3 regions of the Mesorhizobium sp. L-2-11 genome follow, and region 1 is predicted to be linked to each of the others. Evidence: riboswitches for the same ligand, from Rfam matches in the RefSeq annotation. Region 1 holds a riboswitch; each other region holds the start of a gene.

Region 1 (7,338 bases):
CGCGCGGGCGTCTTCGAGAAAACTGACAACGGTCGATTGGACCTTTGCTCAAAACGGATTGTCCCGATGGTCACCCGCGGCTTCTCCGGGCGAAAGCCCCCCACCGACACGGATGCGCGTATCCCGCCGGGGCAGTATCTCGAGCAAGGGTTTCCGGTGCTGTCGGCCGGGCCGACGCCGCGTGTGCGCACCGAGGACTGGTCGTTCACGCTCAAGCACGGACCGCGGCCGATCAAGACGTGGAACTGGACAGAGTTCAACGCGCTGCCTTTGACCAAGATGACGCGCGACATCCATTGTGTCACCGCGTGGACCAAGTTCGACACGGCGTGGCAAGGTGTGCTGGTCGACGATATTCTGGCGGATGCCGGCATCGAGCCACCGACGGCCTTCACACTTGCGCTGTCCTTCGACGGCTATACCACCAACGTGCCGACGCAGGATCTCACTGCCGGCAAGGCGATGGTGGCGCTGCTTTACGAGGGCAAGCCGATCACGCCGGACCATGGCGGCCCGGCGCGGCTGCTGGTTCCGCATCTCTATTTTTGGAAGTCGGCCAAATGGCTGAATGGGCTGCAGTTCACCGAGCGCGACGAGCCGGGCTTCTGGGAACTGCGCGGCTATCACATCTATGGCGACCCGTGGCGCGAGCAGCGCTATACGGGCGATCCATGAGCGACGGGCCGGCGGCGCAGTCGCCCTGGCAGACGGTGACCATCGCCCGCATCGAAAAGCGCACGCCGCGCGTCACCAGCTTTTTCCTCCAGCCGTCGCGGCCCTTCGCCTATCGTGCCGGGCAGCATGTCGATGTCAGGCTGACGGCGCCGGACGGCTATCAGGCGCGCCGCTCCTACTCAATCGCCTCGGCGCCGGAAGCCGGCGAGACGATCGAACTGGCAATCGAAAGGCTCGATGACGGCGAGGTCTCACCGTTCTTTCACGATATCGCGGCGGTTGGCGACGAGGTCGAGTTGCGCGGACCGCTTGGCGGCCACTTCGTCTGGTCCGACAGCGACGGCGGCCCGCTTCTGCTGGTCGGCGGCGGGTCCGGCGTGGTGCCGCTGATGGCGATGATCCGCCATCGTGCCGCGCGCAGATCGGCGGTGCCCGCGGCACTGGTGTTTTCCGCGCGGGTCTGGGACGAGGTGATCTTTCGCGACGAGCTGATCGACCTCCACAATCGCCGGGACGGCTTCGATCTGGTGTTGGCGCTGACCCGCGAGCCGGCCCGGCGCCCGGCGGACTATTCGCGGCGGGTCGATGCCGCGATGATGGAGCAATCGATGTTGCGGCTGCCCGCGCCGCCAAGGTTCGCCTTTGTCTGCGGCTCGAATGCCTTCGTGTCGGCCGCCGCCCAGGCGCTGATCGATGCCGGCGTTCCGGCAGGCCTCATCCGCACCGAACGTTACGGGGTTTAAGCGCCCCCACCTGTCAGACCTCAATTTCGAGCGCCGACAGCGGCCTTGAACAGCAGGCGAGAATAAAACCGTCGTCGATCTCGTGATCGAGGATGCCGCCATTGTGGCTCATCTCGACTGTGCCCGAGATCTTTTTCACCTTGCAGGTTCCGCACAGGCCGAACTCGCAGGCTGCAGGAATTCGTACGCCCGAAGCGCGCGCCGTCTGCAGCACGGTCTGGCCGGCAACGCAGTCGGCATCGACATCCGAAAGCGAAAAGCGGATCGGCGTTGCGGCCTCGACAGGTACCTCGATCCCGCCCCCTGCCGGCCCACCTTCTGCCGGCGAACCGAACGGGGCCGGTATTTCCTCCACCCTTGGGGCCGCAAAGCTTTCCTGATGATAGTTGGCCATGTCGAAGCCGGCCCCCTCCAGCATCTGCCGCACGGCGCGCATGAACGGGTCGGGGCCGCAGCAGAAAATTTCGCGCTCGCGAAAATCGGGTGCCAGCAGCGGCAGCCGTATCGCGTCGATCCGGCCCATATGGCCGAACCAGCCCTCACGGCTGGACCGCTCCTCGATCATGAAACCGAGCGTCAGGCCAGGCATGCGGCTGCCGAGCAGCTCGAGCTCCTTGCGGAAGATGATCTCCTCGGGCTTTCGTGCACAGTTGACGAAGCCGACATCGGTCCATGGCGCGCAGTCGTTTAGCCAGCGCAGCATCGACATCATCGGCGTCACGCCGGAACCGGCCGAAATGAACAGATACTTGGCGGCGGGATGGCTGTGCAGCGAAAAGTCGCCCGCCGGCCCATAGGCCTTCACGTGAACGCCGGGCTTCAGATTGTCGAACATCCAGCGTGTGCCGAAGCTGCCGGCCTGCGCTTTCACCGTCACCGCGATCGAGAACGGCCGCGACGGTGAGGACGACAGCGTATAGGTCCGCATCAACGGGCCATCGGTGGTCGGCAGTTCCAGCGTCACGAACTGCCCCGGTCTGTAACGGAACCATGTCTGGTTGTCAGAGCGGAAGGTGAAGGTCTTCACCTCAGGCGCCTCGTCGCTGACGCCGATGACTTCCAGCACCTGGAGCCTGTCGTTCCAGGGCGCCATGTCGTCGAGATGTCGGTAGAGCCCAAGGTCCGTCATCGCATTCATCCCGTTGATCCCGCTCAGGCGACGCTGCGCAACGCCGGACGGCCGTCCTCGGCAAGGCGCGGCCCGATGAAGGAGGCGTACCATTCGACGAACTGGATGACGCCGCCCTCATGCAGTTCCGAATAGGGGCCGGGCTCGTAGGCCGGCGACAGTATGCCGAAGGCGTTTTCCTCGACGATGCGACGGTCCTGGTCGTTGGTCTCGGTCCAGACATGGGTAAGCTCGGCGAGGTCGTAATCGACGCCCTCGACCGCGTCCTTGTGGACGAGCCATTTGGTGGTGACGGCCGTTTCCGTGGCGCTGATCGGCAGCACGCGGAAGGTGACGGCATGATCGCCGAGGACATGGTTCCAGGTCGTCGGATAGTGATAGAGCAGCAGCGAGCCGATACGGTCGGTCGAAACGCTGTCGGAAAGGTGCTTCTTCACCGCGCGTCTTCCCGTCATCGTATAGCTGACGGCGTCGCGCAGCAGCGGTGCGCGGGTGGCGCGATACTGCCCGGCCGGATCGATGCGGAACTTGCTCGGCAGGCCTGCCGCCTCGCATTTCGCCCAGTGCGCGAGCATTTCCGGATCGCTGTCGGCACCCTGCACCCCGGTCACGGTCGGCGCTTCCGGGAATGTCTTGCAGAGTTCCGGATGGTTGCCGGCGCAATGGTAGCACTCGCGGTTGTTCTCCCAGACGAGCTTCCAGTTGCCCTTCTCGACGATGGTCGATTCGAAGGCGATTTTTGCCTCGCGCAGCCGGTGGGGCAGGAGGTAAGGCTCGATCATGGCGCGCATTGGCGCGAAGTCCGCCGGCTCGTTGGCCAGGCAGATGAAGATATAGCCGCCGACGCTTTCGCAAGCCACCGGCTTCAGACTGAACTGGCTCTTGTCGAAGCCGTCTGCCATCTGGCGAGCAAACAAGAGACGGCCGTCCAGCTCGTAGGTCCACTGGTGATACGGGCAGACGAGCTTCGCCGCAGTGCCCTTGTCGGCATTGCAGACACGGCTGCCGCGATGCCGGCAGGAATTGTGGAAGGCATTGACCTTGCCTTGCTGGTCGCGGACCAGCACGAGCGGATAGTCGCCGATCTGGGCGGTGATGTAGCTGCCAGGTTTCGGCAACTCGCAATCGTGGCCGATGAACAGCCAGTCGCGATACCAGATCAGCTCCATGTCGAGCTTGAAGAAATCTGGATCGGTGTAGAAGGGCTGCTCAAGCGAATAGCCTTGCCTGCGGCCGTGCAAGAGCCTCAGCATGTCGTTGCGCGCGTCCATGTCCTGTCCTCGTGTAAGGACTGAACTGGTGGTGATGGAGGGAGGACCGCTTGCACGCCGGCGACAGGGCCGGACATGCATCATCCACCTCTTGACCGCCCACCGCGATCAGTCGAGTCTAAAAATCTCGGGCTGGTTTCCGGGCTCTGGAGTGTCCTTGCGGACCCATCGCGACACCTTCCCAGGCTTGTGGCCCAGTGGTCTCCCGTTGCGACTTGAACTCCACCACCGTTGCGGGGGCAGCGCCGGGTTCTGACCGGCTTCCCAATTCTCCGCTTCGTCGTCACCAAGCGGCACCTGAGATGGCGCGATCTAATCATGCCGGCCGGCTGACTGTCGGCATGAAAGCGACATCGTATCCATGCGGCGCGACACCGCCGGCGAAACCTACAGGTTTATACCTGCAGGGCTGAAACCTCACTTTTGTCGGCAGCCATTGTCGGCTGCCGTGACATCCAATCCGAGCCGCGGCGGAAACCAGGAAGGTTAACAGTTTATAAAAGTGACTGTTAGCCGCTTCTAAAATCGAACCGAACGGTTCGTTTCTGTTGACAATGCGTGCAGCACGCCGTGAACGCAGGTCCGCCAATCCGTCAAATCATGAACGGCTAATTTGGCATAAGCGATTGAAAATAAGATATAAAATCAATTCGGGGATGTCTCTGGTACAATTTCAAGGTGTAGATTCTTGGTCCACACGGAACAACTTCGTGATTGGAATCCGCCGAATGGCCTTCCCACGTTGGGGCTGTCCGAACAACGCGCGTCCTCCCAAGACACGCCGCTAGACGGACGGAAAACTAAGATACTGGAGTACCAAAAAATGAAAAAGATCGCTCTCGCTGCCGTCGCCGCTCTGGCCATCACCGGCAGCGCCTTTGCCGGCAGCGACCATTATGGGTCAGACGGCCTCAACCAGCCGGCCGCTGCGGTCGACAGCGACTCGTATACGGCTTCGACTCGGAATTCGGCTTCGGCGCAGAACCCGGTTCCGGCTGACGAGAAGCCCGTTCACGGCAGCGACCGTAACCTGTTCGGCAACAACTAACAGTTCGTCCAGGCAATGATCCCGAAAATGGAACGCGGTTTTCGAACAAAGAGCATGGTCAAACAAACAGCTGCGGCGGCATTTGCCCGCCGCGCTGGTGGAATCAAGAAAATCCAGGAGTTTTGAAATGAAGAAGATCGTTCTTGTCGCCGCCGCTTTTTTGATTGCTGCCGGCAGCGCCTATGCCCGCAACGACAACGTTGGCGGAACCGACATCAACAAGCAGGCGACCGTCAACGTCGACAACACGCAGACGTCTTCGGTGCGCAATACCGGCTCGCCGGTCTACAAGCTGCTCAACTCGTCGGGCGACGTACAGAAGTCCGCCCCGCAGGGCGGCGACCGGAACCTGTTCGGCCGCTGACAGCGACCGGAACGAACAAGAGCGGCGGGCTTGCCCGCTGCTCTTGTTTGAGGGCTCGCCAAAAAAACTTTCATCAGTTCGGCCGCCGCTCTCAGGCTGCCTTTGCTTCCGCTTTGTGGAGCGTGAATGAATGTCCGTCGGCGTCGAAAATATGCAGGTCGCCGGCATCGGCATTCAACCGCAGCGCGGCACCCCGCTTGACCTCGACATTGCCTGGCAGCTTGGTCACCAGCGGCAGGTCGGCGCGGCCGATGTCGACATAGACGAGCTGGACCTCGCCGAGCTGCTCGACATAGTCCACCGTTCCCTCGAAAAGATAATCTGCGCCGGTGGCGATCATCAGATCCTCCGGCCGCACGCCGAAGCTCACCGAAGCGCCCGTCGCCGAGGCTGGCGTGGCGATCGGCACCGTCGCCTTGCGGCCGCCGACATGGCTGACGATGGTCGGGTCGCCTGATTTGTCGATCGTCGCCGGCAGGATGTTCATGGCCGGCGAGCCGATGAATTGGGCGACGAACAGATTGCCGGGTCTCTTGTAGAGCTCCATCGGCGTGCCGACCTGCTCGATATGGCCCTCCTTGAGCACCACGATGCGGTCGGCCAGCGTCATCGCCTCGACCTGGTCGTGGGTGACGTAGATCATCGTCGTAGCAGGCATCGATTCCTTGAGCTTGGCGATCTCGATGCGGGTGGCGACGCGCAGGGCCGCGTCGAGATTCGACAGCGGCTCGTCGAACAGGAAAACTTTCGGGTTGCGTACGATTGCGCGGCCGATGGCGACGCGCTGGCGCTGGCCGCCCGACATCGCCTTGGGCAGGCGGTCGAGATATTTGGTCAGCTGCAGGATTTCCGCCGCCTGGCGCACCCGCTTGTCGATCTCGGCCTTGCTCTCCTTGCCGATTTTCATCGAGAAAGCCATGTTGTCGTAGACGGTCATGTGAGGATAGAGCGCATAGGACTGGAACACCATGGCGATGCCGCGCTTCGACGGCGGCACGTCGTTGACCACCTCGCCATCGATCTTGAGCTCGCCGGAGGTGATTTCCTCAAGCCCGGCGATCGACCGCAGCAAGGTCGACTTGCCACAGCCAGAAGGGCCGACGAAGACGATGAACTCGCCCGACTTTATGTCGAGGTCGATGCCGTGGAGAATGTTGAGATTGCCGTATGATTTCTTCACTTGCCTTAGCGTGACATCGGCCATGGGTTCCCTCCAGTGAATTGCCAATTCAATCGATACGACCGAACCAGGCGCCGTAGCCGCCGAGGCGGATAGAGCCGGCGTCAGTCTGTCCCGAAAACCCGTGCCCCGGCAAGGGCTGCAGCGAGCGTCCGCCGAGATTGACTTTGGCCGGTCGGCTGCCGAGATTGAAGGCGCAGACGATCTGCTCATTGCCCTCGCGGCGCGTGAAGGCGACCGTATCGCCCTGGCTTTCGATGAACTCGATGTCGCCCTTGGCCAGCGCCGGATGCAGACGGCGGAAAGCGAGAAAGCGCCGGTAGTGTTCGAGCAGCGAGCTGTCGTCGCCCTGCTGCACATCGACCGCCTGCGAAAGGTGCTTGGCGGGCACGGGAAGCCAGGGCTTTGCCGTGGAGAAGCCGCCATTGCTGTCGGCGCCATTCCAGACCATCGGCGTGCGGCAGCCGTCGCGGCCCTTGAATTCCGGCCAGAACCGGATGCCGTAGGGGTCCTGCAGGTCCTCGAATTGCAATTCCGCTTCGCCAAGACCGAGCTCCTCGCCCTGATAGATGCAGACCGAGCCGCGCAGCGACATCAGCAGCGCCGAGATCACCTTGAGATAAGCGGTCTGGTCGGCCTCGCCGGCTGCCCAGCGCGAGGCAGTGCGCATCACGTCGTGGTTGCAGAAGGCCCAGCACGACCAGCCGTCGCTGGCGACCTCGCCAAAGGCTTCCAGCACCGAACGCACCTTTGCCGCGCTGATCTTTTCGGGCGCCAGGAAGTCGAATGAATAGCACATGTGGACGCGCTTGCTGCCGGCGGTATAGGCCGCCACCACCTCCAGTCCGCGCTGCGAATCGCCGACTTCGCCGACCGCCGCCGTCGCCGGATATTCGTCGAGCAGAGCGCGGAAGCGTTCGAGGAAGCC
Region 2 (7,338 bases), 2.8 Mb from region 1:
TCGCGGCGAATCAGGCGCAGCGCGTTTTCACACCACTCGAGAAGGTGGCGGTGGAGATATTCCTTCGGAATAAAATCGGGTCCGCCACAGGCGACACGCAGGACGCGAACCCCGTCGGCCACTTCATCGACAGCAGGCTGGTCTTCAAACCGTCGCGTCCAGATATCGACGGCATAACCCAGTTGGGCCAGTTTTTTCGCAAGTTCCAGGACGTACACCACCTGTCCGCCGGTATCGGCCGCGCCGAGCGGTGGGTTGGCTGCCACGTAGCCATGGGTTGAAACGAGTGCAATTCGAGGTATTGCCGCATCCGAGTCCGGCATCTGTATCCTTCTCTACGATTGATCTCTGCACGCCTGCGGCATGCACAAGTCCGGTTATATAAGGTTTCCAGCCGCCATCCGCAAATGTCGAAAGCGCCAGGCGGCCGCCAAGGCTGGTGGCATGTCGGTGAGGATATTGACTCCGCCCGCAGGATCAACGCGTTGCCGATCGAGCGACTGGCCGGCCCGCTCTTGCATGAGCGAGTGGGCGACCCTCGGGGGTTAGAAATCCGTGACAGTGCTCACAACGGCTTCGCAAGCATTGCCAAGCGCTTGGCGCGACGATTGTGGGAGAGCCGGACAGGACATTGTGCGATTGGTCGATGATTGCCCCCGCTGACATCGACTTCGAAATCTGACAGGCGCCTGTAGCAATTTAACGCTGCCCATGATCCTTTCTGGAAATCGATTCCGATTTTCATGGTCATGCGCTAGACCTGACACGCAGCTTTTCCGAAATTCTGACGGCGGGAGGCGCTGGTGGAAGGCCAGAACGAACAGACGACCGGCGCCAGGGCCGCTGAGGAAAGCTCCGACATCTATGGCGAGGACGGCGCCATTCTGTCGTCGTTCCTTGCCGCGATCGGCGCGGCGATCGCCGATCGCGACACGCTGACGCTGAAGCGTGAAGTCGATGACCTGCACCAATCCGAACTCGGCGACCTGCTGGAGGCGCTCCATCCCGAACAGCGCCGCGCGCTGGTCGAATTGCTGGGCGCCGACTTCGATTTTTCCGCGCTGACCGAGGTCGATGAGGCGATCCGCCGCGACATCGTCGACAGCCTGCCCAACGCACAGATTGCCCAGGGGGTGCAGGAGCTCGATTCCGACGACGCGGTCTACATCCTCGAGGACCTCGAAAAGGAAGACCAGGACGAGATCCTGTCGCAACTGCCGTTCACCGAGCGGATCAGGCTGCGCCGCTCGCTCGACTATCCCGAAGAGACCGCCGGCCGCCGCATGCAGACCGAGTTCGTCGCGGTGCCGCCATTCTGGACGATCGGCCAGACCATCGACTACATGCGCGAGGACAACAACCTTCCCGACCGCTTCAGCCAGATTTTCGTCATCGATCCGAGCTTCAAGCTGCTCGGCGCCATCGACCTCGACCAGATCCTGCGCACCAAGCGGTCGATCAAGGTCGAAGAGGTCATGCATGAGACCAGGCACGCCATTCCGGCGACGATGGACCAGGAAGAGGCGGCACGCGAGTTCGAACAATACGACCTTCTCTCCGCTGCCGTCGTCGACGAGAACGAGCGGCTGGTCGGCGTGCTGACCATCGACGACGTGGTCGACGTCATCCAGCAGGAAGCCGAGGAGGATCTGCTGCGCATGGGCGGCGTCGGCGACGAAGAACTGTCGGACAGCATCCTTTCGACCTCGCGCTCGCGCGTTCCGTGGCTGCTCGTCAACCTTCTGACGGCGTTCCTGGCGGCCTCGGTGATCGGCCTGTTCGACCGCACGATCGAGCACATCGTGGCGCTGGCCGTGCTGATGCCGATCGTCGCCGGCATGGGCGGCAATGCCGGCTCGCAGACCATGACGGTTACGGTGCGGGCGCTGGCGACCAGGGACCTCGACATCTACAATGCCGGCCGCATCATCCGTCGCGAGATGGGGGTGGGCTTCATCAACGGCATCATCTTCGCCATCCTGATCGGCATCGTCGCGGCCGCCTGGTTCCGCGATCCCAATCTGGGCGGCATCATCGCCGCGGCGATGATCATCAACATGTTCGTGGCCGCGCTTGCCGGCATCCTGATCCCGCTGCTGCTCGACCGGTTCAAGATCGACCCGGCCGTGGCTTCGGCGGTCTTCGTCACGACGGTCACCGACGTCGTCGGCTTCTTTGCCTTTCTCGGCCTCGCCACCTGGTGGTTCGGCGTGTGAGCGACCACCCGCTCAATTGACTTTTACGTAAATGCCGTGCGAGATTTTGGAACAGCCTCCGGCCGATTCTGAAACGCGTTTGGACGATAGCGAGCCGCTGGGTTGGAACTCGCAGCGCGGCCGGGCATTTGGAGTGATGATGCGGGAATACTATTCGATAACCGAACTGACCCGCGAATTCGATGTTTCGACGCGGACGCTGCGCTTTTATGAGGACGAGGGGCTGGTGCAGCCGGTACGGCGCGGCCGCACGCGACTGTTTCGCCCGTCGGACCGGCACCTCATCCGCCAGATCATGCGCGGCAAGAGGCTCGGCTTTTCGATCAACGAAATCCGCGAAATCATCCAGATGTACAAGGAGCCGCCCGGCGAGGTCGGTCAACTCAATCTGATGATCAAGCGCATCGAGGAAAAGCGTGAGGATCTGCGCCAGAAGCGCCGCGACCTCGAAGAGACCCTGGCCGAACTCGACCAGGCCGAAGAGTCCTGCGTCGAGCGGCTGGTGGAGCTTGGCGTCAACACCTGATCGGCCTTTTTGATAATTCTACTCTCGCGGCCAGCTAGCGTGGTTCTCTGCGCTTCCGGCCTTCGCCGGCCGAAGCACCATGAGTAATCGTGGTAGTTAAGGCTACGGCCGGCGTAGGCCGGTGCTCACGTACTCAAATGTGCGCTCCGCTCCGGTTCTCGAAAACCACGCTATCTGACTCGCCAGAGCGAATTCTGAAAAAGACCTTGCCGCCTCAAATCCAGCGCCGCACCTTTTTCGCGTAATCCCGGTATTTCTTGCCGAATTTCGTTGCCAGAACTTTTTCCTCGCCCTCGATCGCCATTTTTTGCGTTGCGAAGGCGGCGATGATCGCCAGCGGCAGGAACCATGGGTTGCCCGAGATAAGGGCGACGCCGATCATCAGCAGCGTGTTGGCCAGATAGATCGGATTGCGGCTGACGGCGAAGGGGCCTGTCGTCACCAGATGGTCCGGCACGGCGTTCGGATGGAGCGTCGTCTTTGCCCGGATCATGGTGCGGATCGCCGTGAACCAGAGTGCGACGACGCCGAACAATGCCACCCAGCCGGCTGCGAACAGGATGTCGCCCAAAAGGCCGCCGATCCATGGCAGCGGATAAAGCAAGCCAAGCGCAATGCTGACGGCGATGGCCGCGATATAGATCAGCGGCGGCCACGGTATACCCCCCGGTTTTTGCTGTCCCGGTTTCTGTTGGCCCGGTTTCTGCTGATGGTCGGTCATTGTGCTCCTCCCTCCATCAAAGTGCTGTCGGCTTTGGCAGTGCAGGCGCCGGCGAGCTCGTCGAGGTGCGCCTGCCATTCCGCAGCCTGGTCGTTGCGGTAGAGCCGATCAAGCGTGGCCTCGCCCTCGAGCGTATCGAGCATGCAGACACAATAGCTGGTGCAGAACTTCGTGTCGCGCGATTGCTCGCACGATGCCTGGCACTCTTTCTGGAAGGCGACCTGCCTGGTTTCGACCGCTGCCGGCATGACTTGCGAAAACAGCCAGATCGAGCCGATCAGCACCGGCTGGTGGATCAGATAGAAGGCGAGGCTGTGCCGGCCGATAAAGACCAGCGGATTGGTCCAGCGGCCGGGCGTCAGGCCCGCCAGCCGCGTCAGCACGCCGGAGGCGAAGGCAAGCTTTGCCGCTGCGATGCCGACAAGCACGGCGCCGAACCATGGAAACAGCGGGACATAATCGTTGGAGCGCGGGTTGGTTGCCGACAGGCCGACCCACCACAGGACCGGATGATCGAAGATCTCCGACCTGAGGTAGAGCGGCGCGGTGATGACGAAAGCTGCGACAACCAGCGTCAGCAGCGCCGGCAGCCGCAGGAACGCCAGGCCGAGCAGGCTGGCGAGCGCGATCTCGTGCAGGATGCCGAAGAAGATGAAACTGTCGGGCGTGAAAAACCTTGTGGCCGCCGATATGGCGAGCGCAGCCCCGGCGACCATGGCGAAGCGTTTCCAAAAGCCGTTCCAGCGGATTTGTTTGCCATGGGCGAGGAACAGGCTGACGCCGACCAGGAACAGGAAGGTCGAAGCGATGCAGCGCGCGTAGAACTTCCACCAGCCAAAGGCAGTCAGGCCGGGATCGGTGTAGCCGAAGAATTCGAGATCCCAGGTGAAATGGTAGCTCGCCATGGCAAGCAAAGCGATGCCGCGGGCGACGTCGATAGCGATGATGCGCCTGGATCGGTCGTGAACGGCCGGCATAGGAATGGTCATGATCTCGCAATTCTGATTCAGTGCTGCAAGACGATTATCATGGGTGCCCCGGACAAAAGAAGACAGGGCCAAATCCTGGTGATGCTCAGGGCTTAGGCTAAAGCGCCGTACGCCGCTCGCACCCAGTTGTCGAAGCCGGTGCCGCCCCTCATTGCCCTGCCGGGCATTTCTCCCCGTGCACGGGGAGAAAGAAGCCGGCCGCAACGCCGGCGCCATCCCTGCAACGCTGATGATTGGCGAAATCGCCGATGACAGCCCCCTCTCCCCGTTCTACGGGGAGAGGATGCCGGCAGGCAGGTGAGGGGCAGCGCGGACGATTCAACCATCAAGATCGCGGCGTCAGAGGAACCCAAGCTGGTTCCTGAGACGGCGCATTCGCACTCATAGCTGACGGAATTTGGTTTGCCGGGCGCGGCGATTTTGCCTATAGTCGCGGCCGTCGTCGGTTCCGTTTGGAACCAAGAGGGAATGCGGTAAGGGTAAAAATTTGCCCAATGCCGTGGCTGCCCCCGCAACTGTGTGCGGTAGTCCTCTCCATATGCCACTGAAGAGTTCTTCGGGATGATCTCTTCGGGAAGGTGGGGAAGGGCGCTGATCCGCGAGCCAGGAGACCTGCCGGCGACAGGAGAACTGACTTCTATGCCCTCGGGTGGAGGGCGAAAGGACAAGACATGAATTCCGTCTCGCTCGGCGCTTCCGTCTCCTCGCAGTCGCGCTTCGTGCAATTGGCGCTTGCTGCATTTCTCGGCGTTTTTGTCATGGGTTTTGTCGGCTTCTCGCATATCGATGCGGTCCACAATGCCGCCCACGACTATCGCCATTCGATGGGCTTTCCCTGCCACTGACAAGGGGCTGACACGATGACACTGTTTCGCAACGTCGTGTTCATCGCGGCGATCGCAGGGCTTGTCGCCGGCGTCGTTCTCGCCTGCATGCAGGCCTACGCCACGGTGCCGCTCATCCTCAAGGCGGAAGTCTACGAACAGGCCGGTGGTGGCCACACGCATGACCATGGTTTGGCGCCGGCCGCGCCAGGCGGCAATGCCATGAGCAGCGCCGTGCCGGCTGAAGCAGCCACCGCGGAAGAGGAAGGCTGGGCGCCGGCCGACGGTTTTGAACGCTTCGCTTTCAACGTCGTTGCCAATGTCGTCACCGGCATCGGCTTTGCGCTGACCCTGGTCGCTGCTTCGGAGTTCGCCGGCGGCATCGGCAATTGGCGTCAGGGCCTGTTCTGGGGCTTTGCCGGCTTTGCCGTATTCACGCTGGCCCCGAACCTTGGCTTGCCGCCAGAACTGCCGGCGATGCCGACGGCCGATCTCGCCCAGCGCCAGATCTGGTGGACGGCGACGGTGGTGGCGACCGCGGCCGGTCTCGGCCTGCTCGCCTTTCGCAAATCGCTGCCGTTGGCGGTGATTGCCGTGGCGTTGATCGTGGCGCCGCATATTGTCGGCGCGCCGCAGCCCGAAAATTTCGAATCGCCGATCCCGGAAGGCCTGCACCACCAGTTCGTGGTGGCGGTGACGCTGACCAATCTGGTGTTCTGGCTGGTGCTCGGCGCTGTCGTCGGCCTGGTGCGCGGCCGCTTGACCGGCACCGCAACCGGCCTGCGCGAAAACCTTGCCTGATCGCGCTGCTCCAGGCAGCAAGCTGACCCTGGTCATCGGCGGCGCACGCTCGGGCAAGAGCGCGCATGCCGAAAGCCTGGTGACGGCCTGCCCGGCGCCGTGGGCTTATATCGCCACGGCGCAAACCTATGACGACGAGATGCGCGAGCGCATCGCGCTGCACCGGGCGCGGCGCGGCGACGGCTGGACGACCATCGACGCGCCGCTCGATCTCGTCGACGCGATCGGGGCGCTGCCTGACGGCCGGCCCGTCCTGATCGACTGCCTGACGCTGTGGCTGTCCAACCATATGCTGGCGGAACGCGACATTGAGGCCGAATGCCGAGGGCTGGCGGATGTGCTGTCGCGGCCGCGCGGGCCGTGGTTCGTGGTTTCCAACGAGGTCGGCCAGGGCATCGTGCCCGACAATGCGCTTGCCCGCCGGTTTCGCGATGCCGCCGGTCGGCTCAACCAGCAGGTCGCCGCCGTCGCCGGCACGGTGCTGCTGATGGTGGCGGGACTGCCGCTCAAGGTGAAGTGAGATGACCGATATCGACGACAGGGACGAGGAACGCCACCGCGCCAAGATGGCCAAGCGCAAGGCGGTGCAGGACGCCGAGGTCGCGGCCAAGACAGTCGAGAAGGGACTGCTGATCGTCAACACCGGCCCCGGCAAGGGCAAGACCACTGCCGCCTTCGGACTGGCGCTGAGGATGCTCGGCTACGGCAGGCGTGTCGGCGTCGTCCAGTTCATCAAGGGCAAATGGCATACCGGCGAGAAGGACGCCTTTGCCGCCTTCGGCGACCGGGTCGTCTGGCACACGATGGGCGAGGGTTTTACCTGGGAGACGCAGGATCTGAAGCGCGACATCGCCGCCGCCGAGGCTGCCTGGGCCAAGGCACTCGAGCTGATGGCCGATCCATCGATCAGCCTTCTAGTGCTCGACGAATTGAACATCGCGCTGCGCTACGACTATCTCGATCTCGACACGGTGGTGGCGGCGCTGAAAGGCCGGCGCGAAAACCTGCATGTCGTCGTCACCGGCCGCAACGCCAAGCCGGCGCTGGTCGATGCCGCCGATCTGGTCACCGAGATGGGCGTGACCAAGCATCACTTTTCCGCCGGCGTGAAGGCGCAGCAAGGGATTGAGTTCTGAGGAGTTTGCCCGCCTCTTCTTCCTTCTCCCCTTGTGGGAGAAGGTGGCCTCGCGAAGCGAGGTCGGATGAGGGGTGTTCCAGCTTGGCACTGACAGCACTCCGTCCAGCACCCCTCTTCCGTTTC
Region 3 (7,338 bases), 2.4 Mb from region 1:
AAGACTGACCTCTACGGCCGACATTGCGCACAAGCAGTCATTCTCAGGCCACACCGCTGGAGGTACCGATGGGTCAAACTGGTATTCCGTCTCGGTACCGCGCGCCGGATTCACCAGTGGGACGACGGACGCCGCGAGCGAGATTTCTGAACGCCTGCCCGGCAATAGCCACTATTGCCGCTATGTCAGGCAGGCATGACGCTCACCGGCACCGCCAATCAACCATCCCCAGAATCCCGCCCTGACGAAATGCGCCGCACGCCAAACAGGCGAATGCTGCTCAGAGCTGCCGGCCTTGCCGCGCTGGCCGGGCTTGCCGCTTGCGCCACCGTGCTGCCCACCGGCGAAGGCGCCGGGGTCTCCGCCTCCGCCGTCGGCACGCTGGCGGGCATCCGCGCCTCAGCCGGCCTCGAACCGCTTGTCCCCGACCGTCAGCTCGAACAGGCAGCCCTGCAGCAGTCCGGCTATATGGCGCTCGGCGGCCGCATGACCCACTCGACCGGCTGGGGCAAGGGATTTGCTTCGCGCGTCAAGGGCAACGGCATTGCCGGTGCTGCCGCCGAAAACATCGCCGAGGGTCGTTTCGATCAGCAGAAGCTGTTCGACATCTGGATGCATTCGGCCGGCCACCGCCGCAACATGCTCGACCCGCGCTTCACCCGCTTCGGCCTGGCCTATGTGCGGGACGGCCGCGACAGCTCGCGGCGCTATTGGAGCCTTGTCCTGGGCAGATAGCAATTCGGGCAAAGGCCAATCCGCGCCGTCGACAATGCCGCGTCGGCTGACGAGATCATGATCGACCCATAGTTGTTCTTGCGCAGGAAGGCCACCTGATCGTCCGTCTCGACGCCCTCGGCAATGGCCCCATCCTTGGATAGCTTGCGATGCCGATACTGGCCGCGCCCTCAGCTGATCTGCTCCGAGGCCGCAACTCAAAGGCGATTGCGAATGAGCATGGTGACCACGAAGAAAGCGCCGACCGAACTGGTGATGATGCCGATCGGCAGTTCCTGCGGCGGCAGCAGCGTGCGCGCCAGAAGGTCACTGGCAAGCAGCAGCACCGCTCCGAACAGGGCGCAGCTTGCAATCAGGCGCAGATGTAACGGGCCGGCCAGGGACCTGGACAGATGCGGGATCATCAGCCCGACGAAACCTATGACACCTGCGACCGAGACCAGGATCGCCGTTGAGAAGGCAGCGACGAGAAACGCCGTCCTGCGCATCCGCACAACCGGCACGCCGAGGCTTTCGGCAGCATTCTCGCCGGCCAGGAAAGCGTCGAGCTTGCGATGGTTCCACAGCGCATAGGCAAGAATGGTGCCCGCGCCAAGAGCAGCCAGCCCGACATTGTCCCATCGCGCCAGGCCGAGCCCGCCCATCGTCCAGAACAATACCGAGTGAGCGGCGCGCTGGTCTCCGGCGAAGACGAGATAGTTGGTCAGGGCGATGAACATGAAAGAGACGGCAAGCCCGGCCAGTATCAGCCGTTCGGGTCCTTGCCCCCTCACCCGCGAAACCAGCAACAGCACGATGCCGGCCGCCAATATGCCGCCGGTGAAGGCGGCAACCGGCAACGTCCAGATGCCGAAATGATCACCAAAAATGGTGATGACGGAAACAGCACCCGCCGCGGCGCCCGAGGACAGGCCGAACAGGAACGGATCGGCGAGGTCGTTGCGCGTTACCGTCTGCAACAGCGTGCCGATGACGCCCAGCCCGGCGCCGACACAGATCGCCATGATCGTGCGTGGCAGCCTGAGATCCACGACGATCTTGGCAACCGGGATCTTGGCAACCGGGATATTGCCGACCGGGCCGGGCACGAGGTTTCCGTCCAGTCCGGCCGCATGTCCGAGCGCAGCAATCACGTCGCTCAACGCTATGACCGTCGATCCATAGGCGATCGACAGCAAAGCAAGAGCGGCGATCGCTGCTGCCCCTGCTGCCATGGCCAATTCGAATGCCCTGTGGCGCAAGCTCAAAAGGCTTCCGGGTGCATCGCCCTGGCGATCTTGGCGATCGCCTCGATGTTGGCTGGTCCAGGCGTCAGCTCGGCATAGCGGAGCGCGACGAAGCGCTCGTTCCTGACCGCATCGGTCTCCTTCATCGCCGGATGGACCTTGAGGAGTTCGAGCAGTTTCCTGTAGCCGCCGCCGTCCTGATAATCGAGCAGGATCAGGAACTGCGGATTGCGGGAAGCGACCGTTTCCCAATCCGTATTGCCCCAGCTCGTCTGCATGTCGGCCATGATGTTGTCGCCGCCGGCAGCGGCGATCATGGCGTTGGGGATCGCGAACTTGCCGGATGTGAACGGTTTGTCTTCGCCGGAATCGTAGAGAAACACCCGCGTTCCCTCGCGGTCGCCAATCTTCGCCATGATTTCGGCGAGCTGCGTTTTCCAGCCCGAAACAAGTTTTTTCGCCTCGGCTTCCTTGCCGAAAATCTTGCCCAGCTTTTCGATGTCGCCATACAGCAGGTCCATCGAAGCGGCGGGGCGGTTGGTGTCGAGATGGACGCAGCTTTCCGTCAGCACCAGCGTCTTGATGCCGTGCGGGGCCAGCGTATCGGGCGTCACCTCGCCGCCCGGCTTCATGCCGTAGTACCAGCCGGCGAAAAAGAAATCGGGCTCGACAGCGACGAGATTTTCGAGCGTCGGATACTTTGGCGCAAGTTCCGGGATCGCGCCCTGCTCGGCCTTGAATTCCGGACCGACCTTGTACCATCCGGTGATGCCGGTCAGGCCGACGATCGACGGTTGCAGCCCCAGCGCGAAGGCCATCTCGGCCATGTTCATATCCTGGATGACGGCGCGCTTCGGCGCGGCGTCGAACGTCAGCGGCGTGCCGCAGCTGTCGACCGTTACCGGGAAAGCGAAGGCGGTCTGGGCAAGCAGGAGGGAGGTAAAAGACAGTGCCAGGCGTTTCACGAATGCTGCTCCTTGGTTAAATCAGGGAAGGCACGGTTTGGAACGTCGAACACCGTGAGTTCGCGGTCTTCGGTCGGATGGCGCAGCCGAAGCACGTCGACGCCGAAAATCTCGCGGATCAACTGCTTGGTCAGCGCCTCGCGCGGACCGGCGAACGCCTGCAGGCGGGCAGCGTTCATCACCGCGACCCTGGTGGCAAATGGCGTGACCAGCGACAGATCATGCAGCACCGCCACGACGGTCATGCCAAACTGCGATACGAGTTCAAGAAGTTCGCTGCGGGCGCGCGGATCGAGATGATTGGTCGGTTCGTCGAGGAACAGGATTTTGGGCTCCTGGGCGATGGCGCGCGCCAGTTGGGCGCGTTGCCGCTCACCACCGGACAGCGAGCCGATCGTGCGGCCGAGCAGCGGCAGCAGGCCGGTTCTGCGAAGCGCTTCGGCGACGATGTCGCGTTGCTCGCTTCTGCGTCGCAAGCCGGCATGCGGGACCCGCCCAAGCCCGACATAATCGATTACGGCAAGCCGCGGATCAGGCTGATCGGTCTGGCCGACGACAGCCATGTGCAGAGCCCGCTCGGCGGCCGAGAACGTCTCCAGCCGGCGCCCGCCAAACCTCACATCTCCCGCGCTTGGCCGCAGCGTACCGCACAGCATGCGCAGCAGCGTCGTCTTGCCGGCGCCGTTTGGGCCGATGATGGCGAGGCGGTCGCCCGCCGCCACCGAAAGGCTGACCGCACTGACCAGGCGCTGGCCATTCGCCGTCGCGTTCAGTTCACGCGCTTCAAGAAGAGGCTGGGAGGCGTCCACTTACCGTCACTTTCTCCAATGGCGACGGAAGGAAGCGAACCGGCCGACAAACCGATGTCCACGTCTCCTCCCGGCACACCCCGTCCGGTCAACTCATGCTGATGGCAGGTCTCCTGGCTCGCGGGTCCTTGCGCCATCCAGCCTTCCCAGCCTTGCCGGCCAGTGGCATTTCGGATTTTGCTCGCCGCTTACAGTTGCGGGGGCAGCCACGGCCTCCATCCGAAGATCTCACCGTGTTCCCTTTTCACCCCTTGCCTTTCGACTCGGGGACCATCACCTTTCCACCGTAGATTTCCGCCGACCGCGTCGCAATGGTTTTGATTGGGCTCGCACCATGATGCGCGGTCGTTCGCATATGTAATGATATTACATATCAAGCGCTACTCTCTGCTGTCAACACCGGCATACCTGTGCTCCGGTTTTTCCCGGATGCCCAATTCAACGACCTTTCAATGGACCAGCGTGGAAGAGGTCGGTCGCCAAAACATCGGAAAATTTTCAGAATCCGATCGGGATTTCAGCGTCCAAAAAGCCGAATGAAAGCGTGCTGGTGAACGGGCCAATTGACCCCATGTTTTCGCGCCAGGGCGCCCGGCCCGTCTCCAGTCAAGGATCATTGCCGGCTGTCGCGCCCGTTCCGGCGCCGGCCGCAACATGGATAGGAGACAACATGACTGCCGCATTCCACAGCAGGTTGAAACATGGCCTCGTCGGCGTATCGATCGCGGCGCTCGGCTGCGCCGCTGCCGTCACCTGGTACGCCGCCAAGGGCGAGGCCGCGACTGCAAAGCCGGATGTGCCGGAAGCGAAGCTGGTCAAGGCCGTGACGGTGAAGCCGGAACCGCAGGCAGACAGTCGCATCGCCATCGGCGAAATCCGCCCACAGCGCGAAAGCGACCTCGGGTTCCGGCTCTCCGGCAAGCTCGTGCAGCGCACGGCAGCAGTAGGCCAGATGGTCAGGAAAGGCGAAGTGCTCGCCCGGATCGAGGACCAGGATTATCGCAACCGCTTGCGTAGCGCCGAGGCCGATGTCGCGGCGGCGCAGGCCGTGCTGGTCGAGGCGAGTGCCGCAGAGGTCCGCCTCGGAGCACTGCTTGCCAAAGGCTTCACGACGCGCGCCAGCTATGATGCGACGTTGAAGAACCTCCGCTCGGCGCAAGCCAAGCTGGACTCGGCAAAGATTGGCTTGGAGATGGCCAGGGATCAGCTCGCCTATACCGAACTGCACGCGGATTTCGACGGCGTGGTGACGGCGACTGGCGCTGAGGAAGGCCAGCTCGTCAATGTCGGGCAGATGGTCGTGCGCATCGCCGATCCGCAAGCCCGCGACGCCGTCTTCTCGATCGCCGAGGCAGCTTTCTCGAATGGCCGCAGGGCCGGGCATCCGCCGGAGATCATTGTCTCGCTGCTCAGCAACCCGGCGATCTCGACATCCGGCGTCATCCGCGAGGTGTCGCCGGTGGCCGATGCCGCTACCCGCACCTTCCAGGTGAAGGTTTCGCTGCGCAACGCCCCGGATGAAATGCGCTTTGGCAGCAGCGTCGCGGGCCGTGTCAACGAATCCAGCGCGCCTGTCGTGATGCTGCCGGGAAGTGCGCTGTTCGACAAGGACGGCAAGCCGGCCGTCTGGATTGTGAGCGCTTCGTCGGCGGTCGAGCTGAAGCCAGTCGTCATTGCCCGTTACGAGACCGAGCGGGTCGTCGTCAGCAGCGGCCTGGCCGAAGGCGACGTCGTCGTAACCGCCGGCATCAACCGGCTGCGCGAACACGAAAAGGTTCGCATTGCTGCAGGAGAAGCCAGATGAGCCCGTCACAAACGAAAGTGCTGATTGCCGGCGCCGGACCAACCGGGCTGACGCTTGCCCTCTGGCTCACCCGTCTCGGCGTGCCGGTCCGCATCTTCGACAAGGCCGCAGGTCCGGGCGAGACATCGCGCGCGCTCGCCGTCCAGGCCCGCACGCTCGAGTTCCACCGCCAGATCGGCATCGTCGAGGACGTGCTTGCCGCCGGCGTGCGGCTGGAGCAACTCACCGTGCGCACGCCGGCCGGCATCGCCGCAAGGCTGCCGCTCTCCGACTTCGGCCGCGGCATCAGCCCGTACTCCTTCGCATTCGCGCTGCCGCAAGACATTCACGAGCGCATCCTGATCACGCATCTCGAGCGCGCCGGGGTTCGGGTCGAGCGCAACACCGAACTGGTCGCCTTCGAGGACAGGACCAGTTCGGTTGTCGCCACATTGCGCAGTGGCGGTGTGACCGAGACAGTCTGTACCGCCTATCTCGTCGGTTGCGACGGCGCTCGCAGCACCGTGCGGCATGGGCTAAATATCGGCTTCCCGGGTGGTACTTACGAACAGGCCTTCTACGTCGCCGACGTGACGGGCAGCGGCGCGGTCACCCGCAACGGCATGGACACCACGGTCAGCGCTTACGGTTTCGCGATCGCCATGCCGGTCAGGCAATCCGGTTCACTGCGTCTGATCGGCATCGTGCCGAAGGCGCATGAAGCCGATGAGACGATCACCTTCGAGGCAATCCGCGCCGATGTCGAGCGCGACACCGGCATCAAGGTCAACGAAGTCAACTGGTTCTCGACCTACCGCGTCCACCACCGCGTTGCCGAACGCTTCCGCGTCGGCCGCGTGTTCCTCTGCGGCGATGCCGGCCACATCCACAGCCCGGCCGGCGGCCAGGGCATGAACACCGGCATGGGCGATGCGGTCAACCTGGGCTGGAAGCTCGCTGCCGTGGTTCAAGGCCGTGCCGATCAACGCCTGCTAGACAGCTACGAGCCGGAGCGCATCGCCTTTGCCCGGAAGTTGATCGAGAGCACCGACACGGCGTTCCGCTTCATCACCAGCCGCTCGCGCCTGGTCGGCCTGTTTCGCCGCTATCTGATGCCAAAGATCCTGAACGTCCTGTTGCACACGTCGTTCGGCTCGCGCGCCTTCTTCGGCCTGATCTCGCAGGCCGCGATCCAGTACCGTTCCGGGCCGATCAGTTCAGGAACGGCCGGGAAAATCAGCGGCGGCGACCGCCTGCCCTATGTCCTCACCGCCAGCGGCAACAATTTCGAGCCGCTGCGCTCGCTGGACTGGCAGGTGCATGTCTATGGCGCGGCGAATGCCGAGTTCCGGGCGATGCTGGCTCCGACCGGCATCCCGATCCACAGCTTCGCCTGGTCCGACATGGCCAAAGCTACGGGCCTGCATCGCGACGGTGCCTATCTGGTGCGGCCCGACGGCCATGTCGCGCTGGCCTCGCCGGTGCAGGAGGCAGCAGCGTTCCAGCGCTATCTAGCAGCGCTCTCGCTCCGGCCGAGGCTGGCCGAGCGCGCGCCCTACCGGGTTGCAGGCACCATGCACAGCCTGGCCTGACAGTTGCTGCGCCCGCCGACCCGCGGGCGCAGCACCGACCGACCTTCAACAGCACAACGTAGCCGGCGTCGGCCGGCCGCGCGCCAGACTGCGCGCGACATCAAGGAGTTGCATCATGACCAGATTCAACCTTTCCGAATGGGCGCTGCGCCACAAGAGCTTCGTCATCTACCTGATGATCGCGGCCGCGCTCGCCGGCATGTTCGCCTATACGGGCCTCGGCCGCGA

Evidence for each region. A riboswitch is a leader RNA that binds a small molecule or an ion and turns the genes downstream of it on or off. The one in region 1 is predicted to bind cobalamin.
Region 2: another riboswitch for cobalamin. It lies ahead of JG739_RS15105 (CbtB domain-containing protein); the one in region 1 lies ahead of JG739_RS01535 (aromatic ring-hydroxylating oxygenase subunit alpha).
Region 3: another riboswitch for cobalamin. It lies ahead of JG739_RS21825 (ABC transporter ATP-binding protein); the one in region 1 lies ahead of JG739_RS01535 (aromatic ring-hydroxylating oxygenase subunit alpha).

Annotation. Positions count from the first base shown of each region.
Region 1 covers NZ_AP023257.1:334,051-341,388, reverse strand. The annotation lists gene JG739_RS01550 (molybdopterin-dependent oxidoreductase) at 67-675, shown strand; gene JG739_RS01545 (FAD-binding oxidoreductase) at 672-1,418, shown strand; gene JG739_RS01540 (hybrid-cluster NAD(P)-dependent oxidoreductase) at 1,432-2,547, opposite strand; gene JG739_RS01535 (aromatic ring-hydroxylating oxygenase subunit alpha) at 2,571-3,818, opposite strand; cobalamin riboswitch at 3,932-4,134, opposite strand; gene JG739_RS01530 (DUF680 domain-containing protein) at 4,642-4,866, shown strand; gene JG739_RS01525 (DUF680 domain-containing protein) at 4,994-5,230, shown strand; gene JG739_RS01520 (ABC transporter ATP-binding protein) at 5,322-6,434, opposite strand; gene bglA (beta-galactosidase BglA) at 6,460-7,338, opposite strand, start outside.
Region 2 covers NZ_AP023257.1:3,147,735-3,155,072, forward strand. The annotation lists gene JG739_RS15080 (glycosyltransferase) at 1-323, opposite strand, end outside; gene mgtE (magnesium transporter) at 804-2,216, shown strand; gene JG739_RS15090 (MerR family transcriptional regulator) at 2,356-2,742, shown strand; gene JG739_RS15095 (methyltransferase family protein) at 2,957-3,463, opposite strand; gene JG739_RS15100 (DUF1624 domain-containing protein) at 3,460-4,452, opposite strand; cobalamin riboswitch at 4,879-5,086, shown strand; gene JG739_RS15105 (CbtB domain-containing protein) at 5,124-5,297, shown strand; gene JG739_RS15110 (CbtA family protein) at 5,313-6,077, shown strand; gene cobU (bifunctional adenosylcobinamide kinase/adenosylcobinamide-phosphate guanylyltransferase) at 6,100-6,597, shown strand; gene cobO (cob(I)yrinic acid a,c-diamide adenosyltransferase) at 6,599-7,213, shown strand.
Region 3 covers NZ_AP023257.1:4,548,569-4,555,906, forward strand. The annotation lists gene JG739_RS21810 (CAP domain-containing protein) at 250-735, shown strand; gene JG739_RS21815 (FecCD family ABC transporter permease) at 933-1,949, opposite strand; gene JG739_RS21820 (ABC transporter substrate-binding protein) at 1,979-2,926, opposite strand; gene JG739_RS21825 (ABC transporter ATP-binding protein) at 2,923-3,735, opposite strand; cobalamin riboswitch at 3,822-4,025, opposite strand; gene JG739_RS21830 (efflux RND transporter periplasmic adaptor subunit) at 4,406-5,539, shown strand; gene JG739_RS21835 (FAD-dependent monooxygenase) at 5,536-7,110, shown strand; gene JG739_RS21840 (efflux RND transporter permease subunit) at 7,226-7,338, shown strand, end outside.